Regions from separate parts of the Arthrobacter sp. NPDC057009 genome, predicted to be linked through region 1. Evidence: riboswitches for the same ligand, from Rfam matches in the RefSeq annotation. Region 1 holds a riboswitch; each other region holds the start of a gene.
What was found. Region 1 has a riboswitch for S-adenosylmethionine ahead of ACFTR6_RS01295 (aminotransferase class V-fold PLP-dependent enzyme). Riboswitches for the same ligand answer to the same signal wherever they lie in the genome.

Region 2: linked by a shared signal. The riboswitch ahead of ACFTR6_RS15205 (DUF1737 domain-containing protein) and the one ahead of ACFTR6_RS01295 (aminotransferase class V-fold PLP-dependent enzyme) in region 1 are both predicted to bind S-adenosylmethionine.
Region 3: linked by a shared signal. The riboswitch ahead of ACFTR6_RS06285 (homoserine O-acetyltransferase) and the one ahead of ACFTR6_RS01295 (aminotransferase class V-fold PLP-dependent enzyme) in region 1 are both predicted to bind S-adenosylmethionine.

What each region holds. Positions count from the first base shown of each region.
Region 1 covers NZ_JBHUSB010000001.1:270,977-275,246, forward strand. The annotation lists gene ACFTR6_RS01285 (ribosome small subunit-dependent GTPase A) at 1-919, shown strand, start outside; gene hisN (histidinol-phosphatase) at 986-1,798, shown strand; SAM riboswitch class IV at 1,972-2,085, shown strand; gene ACFTR6_RS01295 (aminotransferase class V-fold PLP-dependent enzyme) at 2,121-3,527, shown strand; gene ACFTR6_RS01300 (class I SAM-dependent methyltransferase) at 3,629-4,270, shown strand, end outside.
Region 2 covers NZ_JBHUSB010000014.1:75,183-79,452, forward strand. The annotation lists gene ACFTR6_RS15195 (aromatic amino acid ammonia-lyase) at 1-284, opposite strand, end outside; gene ACFTR6_RS15200 (NtaA/DmoA family FMN-dependent monooxygenase) at 289-1,584, opposite strand; SAM riboswitch class IV at 1,805-1,919, shown strand; gene ACFTR6_RS15205 (DUF1737 domain-containing protein) at 1,933-2,241, shown strand; gene ACFTR6_RS15210 (rhodanese-like domain-containing protein) at 2,238-2,648, shown strand; gene ACFTR6_RS15215 (O-succinylhomoserine sulfhydrylase) at 2,650-3,858, shown strand; gene ACFTR6_RS15220 (YegP family protein) at 4,149-4,270, shown strand, end outside.
Region 3 covers NZ_JBHUSB010000004.1:145,592-149,861, forward strand. The annotation lists gene ACFTR6_RS06275 (VOC family protein) at 1-181, opposite strand, end outside; SAM riboswitch class IV at 310-426, shown strand; gene ACFTR6_RS06280 (bifunctional o-acetylhomoserine/o-acetylserine sulfhydrylase) at 470-1,786, shown strand; SAM riboswitch class IV at 1,892-2,007, shown strand; gene ACFTR6_RS06285 (homoserine O-acetyltransferase) at 2,023-3,180, shown strand; gene ACFTR6_RS06290 (MFS transporter) at 3,369-4,270, shown strand, end outside.

The DNA.
Region 1 (4,270 bases):
CGCCCGCGAGCTGCGCCGCTCCCCCGTGGTGGCCGGAGACTTCGTCTCCCTCGTGGGGGACGTGTCCGGCTCGCCGGACACCCTGGCCCGGCTGGTGAAAATCCAGGACCGCAAGACCCTGCTGCGCCGCAGCGCCGACGACACCGATCCCGTGGAACGCGCCGTCGTCGCCAACGCCGACCAGCTGGTGGTGGTTGTGGCCGCCGCCAACCCGGAACCCCGCACCGGCTTCATCGACCGGGCGCTGGTGGCAGCCTACGACGCCGGGATCGAGCCGCTGCTGCTCGTCACCAAAGCGGACGTCAAGGATCCGACCGAGCTGCTGAGCAACTACCGGCACCTCGACTTTCCGGTGATCATCAGCCGCACTGCCGATGCCGACGCGTCCGGCATCGACGCCCGGTCCGACGACGGCCTCTCCGCCCGGCTCGACGTTGCCGCCGTGTCCGATCTCCGCGCCCATCTGGACGGCAAGGTGACGGTGATGCTGGGCCATTCCGGCGTCGGAAAATCCACCATGGTCAACGCGCTGACGGGCGCCGAACGGGCCACCGGCGGCGTGAACGCGGTGACGGGCCGCGGACGGCACACGTCGTCGTCGGCCCTTGCCCTCAAGCTCGCCGACGCCCCGGCGGGCAGCTGGATCATCGACACGCCGGGCATCCGCTCCTTCGGACTGGCGCACGTCGATCCGGACCGAATCCTGCGTTCCTTCCCCGACCTTGAGCCCGGCACGGAGGCCTGCGAACGCGGGTGCAAACACGACGCCACCGCCGTCAACTGCGGCGTGGACGCGTGGGTGGAAGCCGGCCACGCCGGCCCCTCGGGAGCAGCACGGCTCGCGTCCCTGCGCCGCCTGCTGGGCACCGACCCGCGCGCTGAGGCCCAGGAAACCAAGGAACTCGGCAGCGTCGGCTAGCCGCCCCCGGCGCTGTCCGGCCGCTGCCTCCCCGCCGTGCCGGGCCTTTGAGGGTAGTTTGGAACCATGACCCAACCCGCTTCAACGTACAACGATGACCTGCGTCTTGCCCATGTGCTGGCCGATTCCGTGGACGACCAGACCATGAGCCGGTTCAAGGCACTGGACCTTCAGATCGAGACGAAGCCAGATCTGACGCCGGTCACCGATGCGGACAAGGCCGCCGAGGAGTCAATCCGCGGCCAACTGTCACGCTCCCGTCCCCGTGACGCCGTCCTCGGTGAGGAGTTCGGAAGTTCCGGCCACGGTTCCCGCCGCTGGATCATCGACCCCATCGACGGCACCAAGAACTTTGTCCGCGGGGTGCCGGTCTGGGCCACGCTGATTGCCCTCGTCGACGAGGGAGAACCTGTGGTGGGCGTTGTCAGCGCCCCGGCGCTCGGCAAGCGCTGGTGGGCGGCCAAAGGCGCCGGCGCCTACTCGGGCCGATCCCTCGCGGCCGCCACCCGGCTCAAGGTGTCCAACGTGTCCAGCCTGTCCGACGCCTCGCTTTCCTACTCCAGCCTCGGCGGCTGGAAAGACCGCGGCAACCTTGAAGAGTTCCTCCAGCTGACCGAGGATGTGTGGCGCACCCGCGCCTTCGGCGACTTCTGGTCCTACTGCATGGTGGCCGAAGGGGCCGTGGACATCGCCTGCGAACCGGAACTGAACCTGTACGACATGGCGGCGCTGGTGCCGATCGTGACGGAGGCCGGCGGCCGTTTCACCTCCCTCGAGGGCACGGACGGCCCGTTCGGCGGCAACGCCCTGGCGACCAACTCGATCCTGCACTCGGAAGTCCTGAAGCGGCTGAACCCGCAGCTGGACGACCTGCTCTAGGTTTTCTCCCACCACCGCCCTGGCGCTGAACATTACGACGGCGGCCGCCCGCTTTTGGGGGCGGCCGCCGTCGTTTCTTCGGCAGCAGGCCCTATATCCGGTTCGCGTAATAATCCGCTTAACATTCCAACCGGCTTTTTCATCGCCTCTGCCGATGTCCTAATCTCGTAACAGGTCACGAGTGCCAGCGCTAAACCCCGGTTAGCTGGCCGGCAACCCTCCATTCGCGGTGGGGTGCCCCGGGTGACGACCAGGCCGATCCGGAACGGACCCGGCAAGCGCGGATCCCCGTCACACGGGGTCCTTATCCCAGTGAGGTCCCATGACGACTGCCATCATTGCTTCCACCCCCGACGCCCTCGCGCTGGACGGCCGGTTCGCCGCCGCCCGCCGCCCCCTGGCCGCCGTCACCGGCGCAGAGATCCAAGCCCCGCTGATACAGGGCGGCCACGTCCGCTACGCAAACCTCGACTATGGCGCCTCCGCCCCTGCGCTGTCGGTCGTCTCCGCGTACCTCAACGAGATCCTGCCGTTCTACGCGAGCGTGCACCGCGGCGCCGGCTACGCCTCGCAGATCAGCACCTCCGTGTACGAGAACTCGCGGAACATCGTGCGCGAATTCGTGGGGGGCCGCGCCGATGACGCTGTCATCTTCACCCGGAACACCACCGACTCCCTCAACCTGCTGGCCGGCTGCCTGCCCGTGGAGGACCACCACCACACGGGCGAGGTGCTGTACCTGGACATCGAGCACCACGCCAACCTGCTGCCGTGGCAGGGCGTGCCGCACCGCAGCGTGGTGGCCTCCGAAACGCTTGAAGCCACCATCGCCAGCCTGCGTGCCGAACTGGAGCACGGCGACATCAGCCTCCTCGCCGTGACCGGCGCCTCCAACGTCACGGGCGAAATCCTCCCGATCCGCCGCCTCGCCGCGCTGGCCCATGAATACGGCGCCCGCATCGTGGTGGACGCCGCCCAGCTCGCGCCGCACCGCCGCGTCAACATCGCCGCGGACGACGTCGACTACCTCGCCTTCTCGGGCCACAAGCTCTACGCCCCCTTCGGGGCCGGCGTCCTCATCGGCCGTCCCGACTGGCTCGACGCCGGCACCCCCCACCTCGCCGGCGGCGGCGCCGTAAGCGAGGCCCGGCTCGACGGCGTCAGCTGGGCCACCGGCCCCGCCCGCCACGAGGGCGGCTCACCGAACGTCCTCGGCGCTGCCACCCTGGCCCGGGCAACCCAGGTCATCGCCGCCCTTGATCCGCAGGAATGGCACGCCCATGAAGCCGGCATCCGGTCCTTCCTGGTCGAGGGACTGCGCCAGATCGACGGCGTCACCGTCCACCAGATTTTCGCGGACAGCGACCCGGACGACGCCATCGGCGTAGTCAACTTCTCGGTAGAGGGTTACGACGCCGGCCTGGTCGCCGCCTACCTGTCGGCCGAACACGGCGTGGGTCTGCGCGACGGACGCTTCTGCGCCCACCCGCTGCTGAAGCGCCTCGGACTGCCGTCCGGGTCCCTGCGCGCCAGCTTCGGCGTGGGTTCACGGCTCGAGGACGCACAGCGGCTGCTCGCCGGCATCGAGGAGCTCCGCCGCTCGGGCCTCGGCTGGGACTACGTGGTGGACGCCGGGCGCTGGGTTCCGGCGAACGACACCCGCACCTACCCCGAGTGGGCGCCCAACACGCCCGGCACCGCCGGCGCCGCACCGTGTGTCCAGGACTGATCGGCATCCAGGACTAACCCGCACCCAGGACTAAGCACCTCCCGCTCCCCGTACGGTAAATTCGAAGGGTAATTTTCGACGTCGGTATAAGGAGACTGTGCGTGGCACGGGGCGGTCCCAAACTTCATCACGGCCGGCGGCAGGAGCTTGGACAGAGCTTCCAGGACGGCGGCGAGCACTACCACCGCGTCCGTCCGGGCTACCCGGAGGACTCCGCCAGCTGGCTTATTCCGGCCGGGGCCCGTACCGCCGCTGACCTCGGCGCAGGAACGGGCAAATTCACCGCGTTGCTGGTGGACCGCGGGCTCGAGGTCAGCGCCGTGGACCCTTCCCGGGACATGCTGGAGCAGCTGGGCCGTGACTGCCCCGCGGTCCATGCCGTGGTGGGGACCGCTGAGGAAACCGGGCTGCCCTCGGCGGCGTTCGACGTCGTCAGCGTTGCCCAGGCGTGGCACTGGTGCGATCCGCTGCGGGCCAGCACGGAGATTTCCCGCATCCTCAGGCCCCAGGGAGTACTGGGCCTGATCTGGAACCAGCTGGACACGTCAGTACCCTGGGTGCACCGGCTGTCGCGCATCATGCACGCCGGGGACGTCCACAAACCGGACTTCAGGCCCAGGATCGGCCCGGAATTCACCTCCCTGGAAAGCCACCTGACCAGGTGGGAGGATCCCGTCACCCCGGACGACATCCTCGAACTGGCCAAGTCCCGCAGCTACTACCTCGCGGCCAACGATGCCACC
Region 2 (4,270 bases), on a different contig from region 1:
TGGAGCTGGTAGTCGAGGATGGAGTCCTGCTCCACGGCCGTGTCCCGGCCGGAGCCGAGCAGGGTGTTGAGGCCGTAGACCCGGTGGCCGGAATCGATGGCCGCCTGCACCACCTCACGGGACAGCCCCACGAGCTCCAGGGCTTCGGCGCTGAGGACCACCTCCACGCTCGGATCGGCCGCTGCGGCGGCCAGGTCGCCGGCCCGGATGCGGGCCGTCCCGATCAGGAACGTGCCGCGGCTGATGCCCGGCGCCAGTCCGTTGCTTTCCCCGGCCATTGCCATGGCGCTAAAAGTCCAGCAGGTTCCGGCGCAAGCCGCCGTCGCCGTAGCTCGTCCGCAGCAGTCCCCGCCGGCGCAGCACGGGCGCCAGCCTGTCCAGCACTCCGTGGATGGTGGCCGGGTCCACGAAGCCGGAGAAGAGGAACCCGTCGCCGCCCACTGCGGTGCCGGTTTCCTCGAGGTAGTCGGCGATCTCATCGGCCGTTCCGATGATGCTGTCGCCTGCACCGCCGCTGCGGGCCTGCAGGATCTGCCGCAGCGTGGAACCCGGCGGTGCCGCCTTGGAGAAGTGCTCCAGCGTTCCCTGGTTGCTGTTGGTGCTCAGTTCCGGGAGGGGTGCGTCGAGGTCGAACTGCTTGAAGTCGATGACGGAGAGGTAGGAGATGGAGTTGAGCTGGCTGTCGATGTCCCGCTGCGTGAGCTCCCGGCGCGCGGCACGCAGTTCCTCCGCTTCAGCCCGGGATCCGGTCACGGTGGGTTTCAGGACGAACAGCACCTTGACGTCGTCGGGGTTCCGGCCGGCTGCGGCGGCCTCGGCTCGGATGGAGTCCCGGTAGGCCTTCATGCCGTCCGCGCCGCGGGCCAGGGCGATCGCAACGTCCGCGTTCGCACCGGCGAAGGCCTTGCCCCGCGGGGAGGCCCCGGCCTGCACCAGCACCGGCTCCTCCGGCAGCGGCGCGGTGTTCAGCGGTCCCCGGACTTTGAAGAACTCCCCGTCGTGGTGGATGGGCCGGACTTTGGTGTGGTCCGCGAAGATGCCCGCCCGGGCGTCCTCCACGATGGCGTCCGGTTCCCAGCTGCGCCAGAGCTTGCGGACGACGTCCACGAACTCCTCGGCCTTCTCGTAGCGGAGGTCGTGCTCGATCTGCTGGTCCAGTCCGTAGTTCTGCGCGGCAAGGTCGCTGCCGGAGGTCACCACGTTCCAGCCAAGCTGGCCGTTGGAGAAGTGCTGCAGCGTGGCCAGCAGCCGGGCCGCGGTGAAGGGCGGATAGAAGGACGCGCTGATGGTGGGCACGATGCCCAGGTGTTCCGTGGCGGACAGCAGGTACGGCACCAGCGCCAGCGGATCGTGTTTGGGCGCAAAGGACGCCTGCGCCAGTGAGACCTCCGCGCTGCCGCCGTAGGTGTCGGGGACGGTCAGCGAGTCCTCAATGATGAACAGGTCCAGCCCGGCCCGCTCAAACTCGCGGACCGCGTGCTGGTAGGGGGCCGGTTTCTTCCAGTCGTAGCCGATACCGTAGCCGGGTGTCCCCCAGCCCTGGACCCCGAAGCCATGGCCCACAAACCATCCAAAGTGCAGCATGGGAGTCACTGTATTCGCGGTCGAATCATTCACTGCGGCCTGGTTTCATCCGGCGTTACGGCGGTTCATCTCCCGTCATTATCCTCCCGGCCGCGGGCTTTGTAACGGCAACGCGAGCAACCCGGGCAGTCCCATGGATCAGGGAAAGTCGCGGGGTCCGTTACGGAAGATGACGACGGCGGCGGTGCGCGCCGCCGTCGTCAGTGTTACTTTTTTCGGGAGTAATGAGTACCGGCATTAAGCCCTGACTGGCCGGTCGGCAACCCTCCTTCCACGGCGGGGTGCCTCAGGTGAATACTCGGCATATCGACCACTTCGAGCTGCAAGCGTGAGAAAAGGAGATCCGTCGTGTCAGACGCCCCCGCCGTTGCAACGCTGCCGTCCCAGCAGGATAAACCTGAGGAAAAACTGTCCTACCGCCTCATCACGGGGCCGGACGACCGGGCGTTCTGTGAGCGCATCTCGGCAGCCCTGGCCGAGGGATACGTGCTGCACGGCAGCCCTGCCGCCACCTTCAACGGCACCACCGTCATCGTGGCCCAGGCCCTCATCCTGCCGGCAGCGATCGCCACCGCAGACGCCGCCGTCGCCACCGCCGTGGACCAGCTGGACTCCGACGAGGACCTGAGCGCGGAAGTTTACGAGGGCCACGCATGAGCTACGCCGGAGACATCACTCCGCAGGACGCGTGGGCCAAGCTTGAGGAGGGCGCCATCCTGGTGGATGTGCGCACCGAGGGCGAATGGGCGCACATCGGCATTCCCGACACCAACGCCACGGAAAATGATCCCCTCTTCATCCAGTGGACCTTTCCCGGCGGCATTCCCAACCCCGACTTCGTCGAGCAGCTGAAGCAGCAGGCCCCCGAGGACACCCGGGTGGAGCTGCTCTTCCTGTGCCGCTCCGGCCAGCGCTCCATCGCTGCCGCCACCGCCGCAACGCAGGCCGGTTTTACTGCCTACAACGTCCTCGAAGGCTTCGAGGGCGAGCCCGACCGTTACGGTGAGCGCACCGTGAACGGCTGGAAGAACCGCGGCCTGCCGACGAACCTGGGAAAGAACTAAATTGACCTTTAACCACGACGCCGCCGGCTGGAGCCCCGATACCCAGGCCGTCCGCGGCGGGCTTGACCGCACCAATTTCCAGGAGACCACCGAGCCTGTCTTCCTGAACTCCGGATTCGTCTACGAGTCCGCCGCCGCCGCCGAGCGCGCCTTCACCGGCGAAGACGAGCGCTTTGTCTACTCGCGCTACGGCAACCCGTCGGTGGCCACCTTCCAGGAGCGGCTCCGCCTCCTCGAAGGCACTGAGGCGTGCTTTGCGACGGCGTCCGGCATGTCCGCCGTTTTCACCGCGCTGGGTGCCCTGCTGGGCGCCGGGGACCGCGTGGTCGCAGCCCGCTCGCTGTTCGGTTCCTGCTTCGTGATCCTCAACGAAATCCTGCCGCGCTGGGGCGTGGAGACGGTGTTCGTGGACGGCCCGGACCTCGAGCAGTGGCGCGAAGCCCTCTCGGTGCCCACCACGGCCGTCTTCTTCGAATCCCCGTCCAACCCGATGCAGGAAATCGTGGACATCGCGGCGGTGAGCGAACTCGCCCACGCCGCCGGCGCCAAGGTGGTGGCGGACAACGTCTTCGCCACCCCGCTGCTGCAGCGCTGCGGAGACCTCGGCGCGGACGTGATCGTCTACTCCGGCACCAAGCACATCGACGGCCAGGGCCGCGTGATGGGCGGAGCGATCCTGGGCACCAGGGAATTCATCGACGGCCCGGTCAAGCAGCTCATGCGCCACACGGGCCCGGCGCTCTCCGCATTCAACGCCTGGGTCCTCACCAAGGGCCTGGAAACCATGTCCCTGCGCGTGAACCACTCCTCCGCCACCGCGCTGCGCCTCGCCGAATGGCTGGAAACCCAGCCTGCCGTGAACTGGGTCAAGTACCCGCTGCTCAAGTCGCACCCGCAGTACGACCTGGCGGCCAGGCAGATGAAGGCCGGCGGCACCGTCCTCACGCTGGAACTTGCGACGACGGCCGGCCAGTCGGGCAAGGAAGCCGCCTTTGCGCTGCTGGACGGCCTGAAGATCATCGACATCTCCAACAACCTGGGCGACGCCAAGTCCCTCATCACCCATCCCGCCACCACGACGCACCGGGCCATGGGGCCGGAAGGACGCGCCGCGATCGGGCTCAGCGATGGCGTGGTGCGGCTGTCCGTCGGACTGGAGGACGCGGACGACCTCATCGCGGACCTGGAGCAGGCGCTCAAACAGATCTGACGTTACTTCCAATGGCGGGCTGTGAACGCGCGCTGCGCTGCACGTCCCTTCGTTTCGGGCGTCCTTGAGAACGGAGCCCGGGGGCGGTTTAGTGGGTGGACCAGCAGGGTTTACCCAGGGTTTACATGGACGGTCTTGTAGGGTCCATATGCACTGGGCAGACTCTAATAACACCGATGAGCCGATCAAACCCCTGTCGGTTCAGCCCATCCAAGGACAGACGCAGCGATGCGTTCGGGGCCGTGGCCGCGAAGACGCTGCGCGCAGCCTCCCTGACCGGAAGGAACATCATGGCCGGAGTATTTGAAGTTTTTGTTGACGCCGACTCCCAGTACCGGTTCCGGCTGATGGCTCCCAATGGAACCGTGCTGGCCGTCTCCGCACCTTTCGAGGACAAGCGCGCGGCTGCCGC
Region 3 (4,270 bases), on a different contig from region 1:
CCAGGACCTCAACGACCTCAAGGTACTTGTGGCCGGCCAGCGGGATGATCATGTTCCGGGTTCCAAACCGGGGGTGCACCCCGCCCTTAACGGCTTCGACGCCGAGGGCGGAGGAGATACGTTCGGTGGTGGCCGCGAGGCCATCGTGTTCACAGGCGTAAGAGACGTGATCCATGCGCATGCCCTCATCTTGGCACTTTGTGACGGGGCTCTCAGCTTAGGGTGCCCTAACATTGCGAAATGTCCAGCTTTTGACGAAATTCTTCACAAAGCTGTGCGCGAGGAAGGGCTGTTCCTACACTGATCGCAGGTCATGAGCGCCAGCGAAAAAAGCCCCGGCTCGCTGGCCGGCAACCCTCCACCGCGGCGGGGTGCCCCGGGTGAAGACCTGGCCGCGCGGCGCCCGCCGGGCGGCAAGCGCGGGCCTGTGCCGGGACCAGCACACGCCCCTTCAGCGTCAGGAGCCTGCATGTCCAACGCATGGTCATTTGAAACGCGCCAGATCCACGCCGGCCAGGTGCCCGACGGCGCCACCGGCGCACGCTCCCTGCCCATTTACCAGACGACGTCGTTCGTCTTCCCCAGCGCCGACAGCGCAGCAGACCGTTTCGCGCTCGCCGAGATCGCCCCCATCTACACCCGGATCGGCAATCCGACCCAGGACGCCGTCGAGCAGCGGATCGCCAGCCTGGAGGGAGGGCTTGCGGCGCTGCTCCTGAGCTCCGGCCAGGCCGCCGAAACGTACGCCATCCTCAATATCGCCGAAGCCGGGGACCACGTGGTGGCCAGTCCCAGCCTTTATGGCGGCACCTACAACCTGCTGGCCCACACGCTGAAGAAGTTCGGCGTCTCCGTTACCTTCGTGGCGGACCCGGACGACCTGCAGCAGTGGCGCGATGCAGTCCAGCCGAACACCAAGCTCTTTTTCGCCGAAGTGGTGTCCAACCCGCGGCAGGACGTCCTCGACATCGAGGGCGTCTCCCGGGCAGCACACGAAGCCGGCGTGCCGCTCATCGTGGACAACACCCTGTCCACCCCCTACCTCATCAGGCCGCTTGAATGGGGCGCGGACATCGTGGTGCACTCGGCCACCAAGTACCTGGGCGGACATGGGGCCGCCATTGCCGGTGTCATCGTGGATTCAGGAAACTTCGACTTCGGTAAGGACCCGGAACGATTCCCCGGCTTCAACACGCCGGACCCCACCTACAACGGCCTCGTCTACGCCCGCGACCTCGGCGCAGGCGGCGCCCTGGGCGCCAATCTGTCCTACATCCTGAAGGCGCGGGTCCAGCTGCTCCGCGATCTGGGCTCGGCGGTGTCGCCGTTCAATGCCTTCCTTATCGCGCAGGGCCTGGAAACACTGAGCCTGCGCGTGGAGCGCCACGTGGCCAATGCCGTGGCCGTGGCTGGCTGGCTTGAGGCCCGGGACGATGTGGAATCCGTCGCCTACGCCGGACTGCCGTCCAGCCCCTGGTATGAGCGCGGCCTGAAGTACGGGCCCAAAGGCACCGGCGCGGTGGTGGCCTTTACCGTGGCGGGCGGTGCCGAAGCCGGCAAGCGCTTCGTGGATGCCCTGGAACTGCACTCCCATGTGGCGAACATTGGCGACGTCCGCTCCCTCGTCATCCACCCGGCGTCGACGACGCACAGCCAGCTGACTCCGGAGCAGCAAAGCGTTGCCGGGGTTGCCCCCGGACTGGTCCGGCTGTCCGTCGGCCTGGAGCACATCGACGACATCCTTGCCGACCTCGATGCCGGATTCAGGGCCGCGAAAGGCGCCTGACGTCTCCGCCTGACCCTGTGGCTCCCGTCCCGTTTTCCGGCCGGGAGTCACACAGCCGTCACATTCTTCGCGCAGGCGTCCGCCTGTTTCGTACACTTGGCAACAGGTCATGAGTGCCAGCGACAGCCCCGGCTTGCTGGCCGGCAACCCTCCTTCCGCGGTGGGGTGCCCCGGGTGAAGACCTGGCCTGCCGGTCTGCTGACGGCGGGCAAGCGCGTAAGAAGAGGTAGTTACCTATGACGATTTCTGTCAGCCACACCGACGCTCCGGCCGGGAAGACGCCCGCAGGCGCTGTTCTGGATGGCCCCGTTCCGGACGGCACTGTCCAGTACCGCAGCATCGGCAGCCTGGAACTCGAAGCCGGAGGATTCCTGCCGGACGTGACCCTGGCCTACGAAACGTGGGGAACGCTCAACGAGGACGGTTCCAACGCCATCCTCGTTGAACACGCCCTGACGGGCAGTACCCATGTGACGCGCGGTGCCGGGGACGAGGAGGGCTGGTGGGAGCAGCTCGCCGGGCCGGGCGCGCCAGCGGATACTGACAGGTTCTTCCTCATTTCCATCAACATCCTGGGCGGCTGTTACGGGTCCACCGGGCCGTCGTCGCCTGCCCCGGACGGCAAGCCCTGGGGTTCACGCTTTCCGCTGGTGACCCTCCGGGACTCCACCGTCGCCGAGGCCAGGCTCGCCGACCTGCTCGGCATCAGCAGCTGGCACGCCGTCGTGGGCGGATCCATGGGCGGGGCGCGGGCCCTCGAATGGGCAGTCACCTTCCCGGAGCGGGTGCGCCGCTGCGGTGTCATTTCCGTCGGGGCCAGGAGCACGGCCGAACAGATCGCCTTCGCCCAGGCGCAGACCCTGGCCATCCGGCAGGACCGCCACTTCAACGGCGGCGACTACTACGGCGGCCCGGAACCCGCTGAGGGCCTGGCGCTCGCGCGGCGGATTGCCCACATTACCTACCGGTCCGCCTACGAACTCGATTTCCGGTTCGGCAGGAACGCCCAGGCGGCTGAGGAGCCGCTGCAGGCGGATGCCCTGGCAGGCCGCGGCCGCTACCAGGTGGAGAGCTACCTGGACCACCAGGGCAACAAGCTGGTCCGGCGCTTCGACGCCAACAGCTATATCGCCCTGACGGAGGCTCTCATGAGCCATGACGTCACGCGCGGGAGGGGGACGCTGAAGGAGGCCCTGGCCCGGGCCACCGCCGACTTCTTCATTGCCGCCGTGGACACCGACCGGCTGTACTTTCCCGCGCAGTCGCTCGAACTCGCCGAGGCGCTGCCGGGGAACGTTGACGTGCACATGATCGAGGCGCCGATCGGCCATGACGGCTTCCTCACGGAGATCGGCCAGCTGAACGGGCAGTTGCGCGCGCATCTGCTGGGCTGAGGCGTACTGACAAGTAGCCCACGCGCTGCTTTGTGCATTTATGCAGATGCGTTCTGCACTTTTTGTCGTTGAGCTTGCAGGCAATGGCAGACCATACTCGTGTGAACCGGCGTTTCGTGGTGTACCTCACACACGTTCGCCAAAGACGGTCCCAGTGGTGTCGATGAAGACGCCGAAGGAGTTTACATATGAGTACGGATCACTCCGCCGCAAGGCGTGCAGAGGAAACCGACGTTAAGGCCTCGGGCCTGAGAAAAGTTGTCACGGCCTCAATGGCCGGCACGGTGGTCGAATGGTATGAGTTTTTCCTCTATGCCTCGGCAGCAACTTTGGTGTTCGGCAAGATGTTCTTCCCCAATTCGGGGACGGAACTGGACGGCATCATCGCCGCCTTTGTGACCTATGCGGTCGGGTTCGTTGCCCGCCCCATTGGCGGCATCGTCTTCGGCCACTTCGGCGACAAGTTCGGCCGCAAGCAGCTGCTGCAGCTGAGCATCATCCTGGTGGGTGTCTCCACCTTCCTTATGGGCTGCCTGCCTACCTTCGCGCAGATCGGCTACTGGGCCCCGGCTCTGCTGGTGTTCCTGCGCTTCGTCCAGGGCTTCGCCGTGGGCGGTGAGTGGGGCGGCGCCGTGCTGCTCGTTGCCGAGCACAGCCCCAACAAGTCCCGCGGATTCTGGTCCAGCTGGCCGCAGTCCGCCGTTCCCATGGGCAACCTCCTGGCCACCGGCGTGCTGTTCACCCTTTCCTCCACCCTCTCGCAGGAAGCGTTCCTTGGCTGGGGTTGGCGCGTCGCCTTCTGGCTGTCTGCCGTGATCGTCATCATTGGCTACTACATCCGCACCAAGGTCCAGGACGCACCGATCTTCATCGAGGCCCGCAAGGAAGTCACGGTCGAGCACAAGGGCTACGGCGTCGCTGAAGTTTTCCGCCGCTACCCGCGCGGTGTCTTCACCGCCATGGGCCTGCGCTTTGCCGAGAACATCCTGTACTACCTGGTGGTGACCTTCTCCATCACGTACCTGAAGGTCGTAGTCCAGACGGACACCTCACGGATCCTCCTGCTGCTGCTGGTGGCGCACTTCATCCA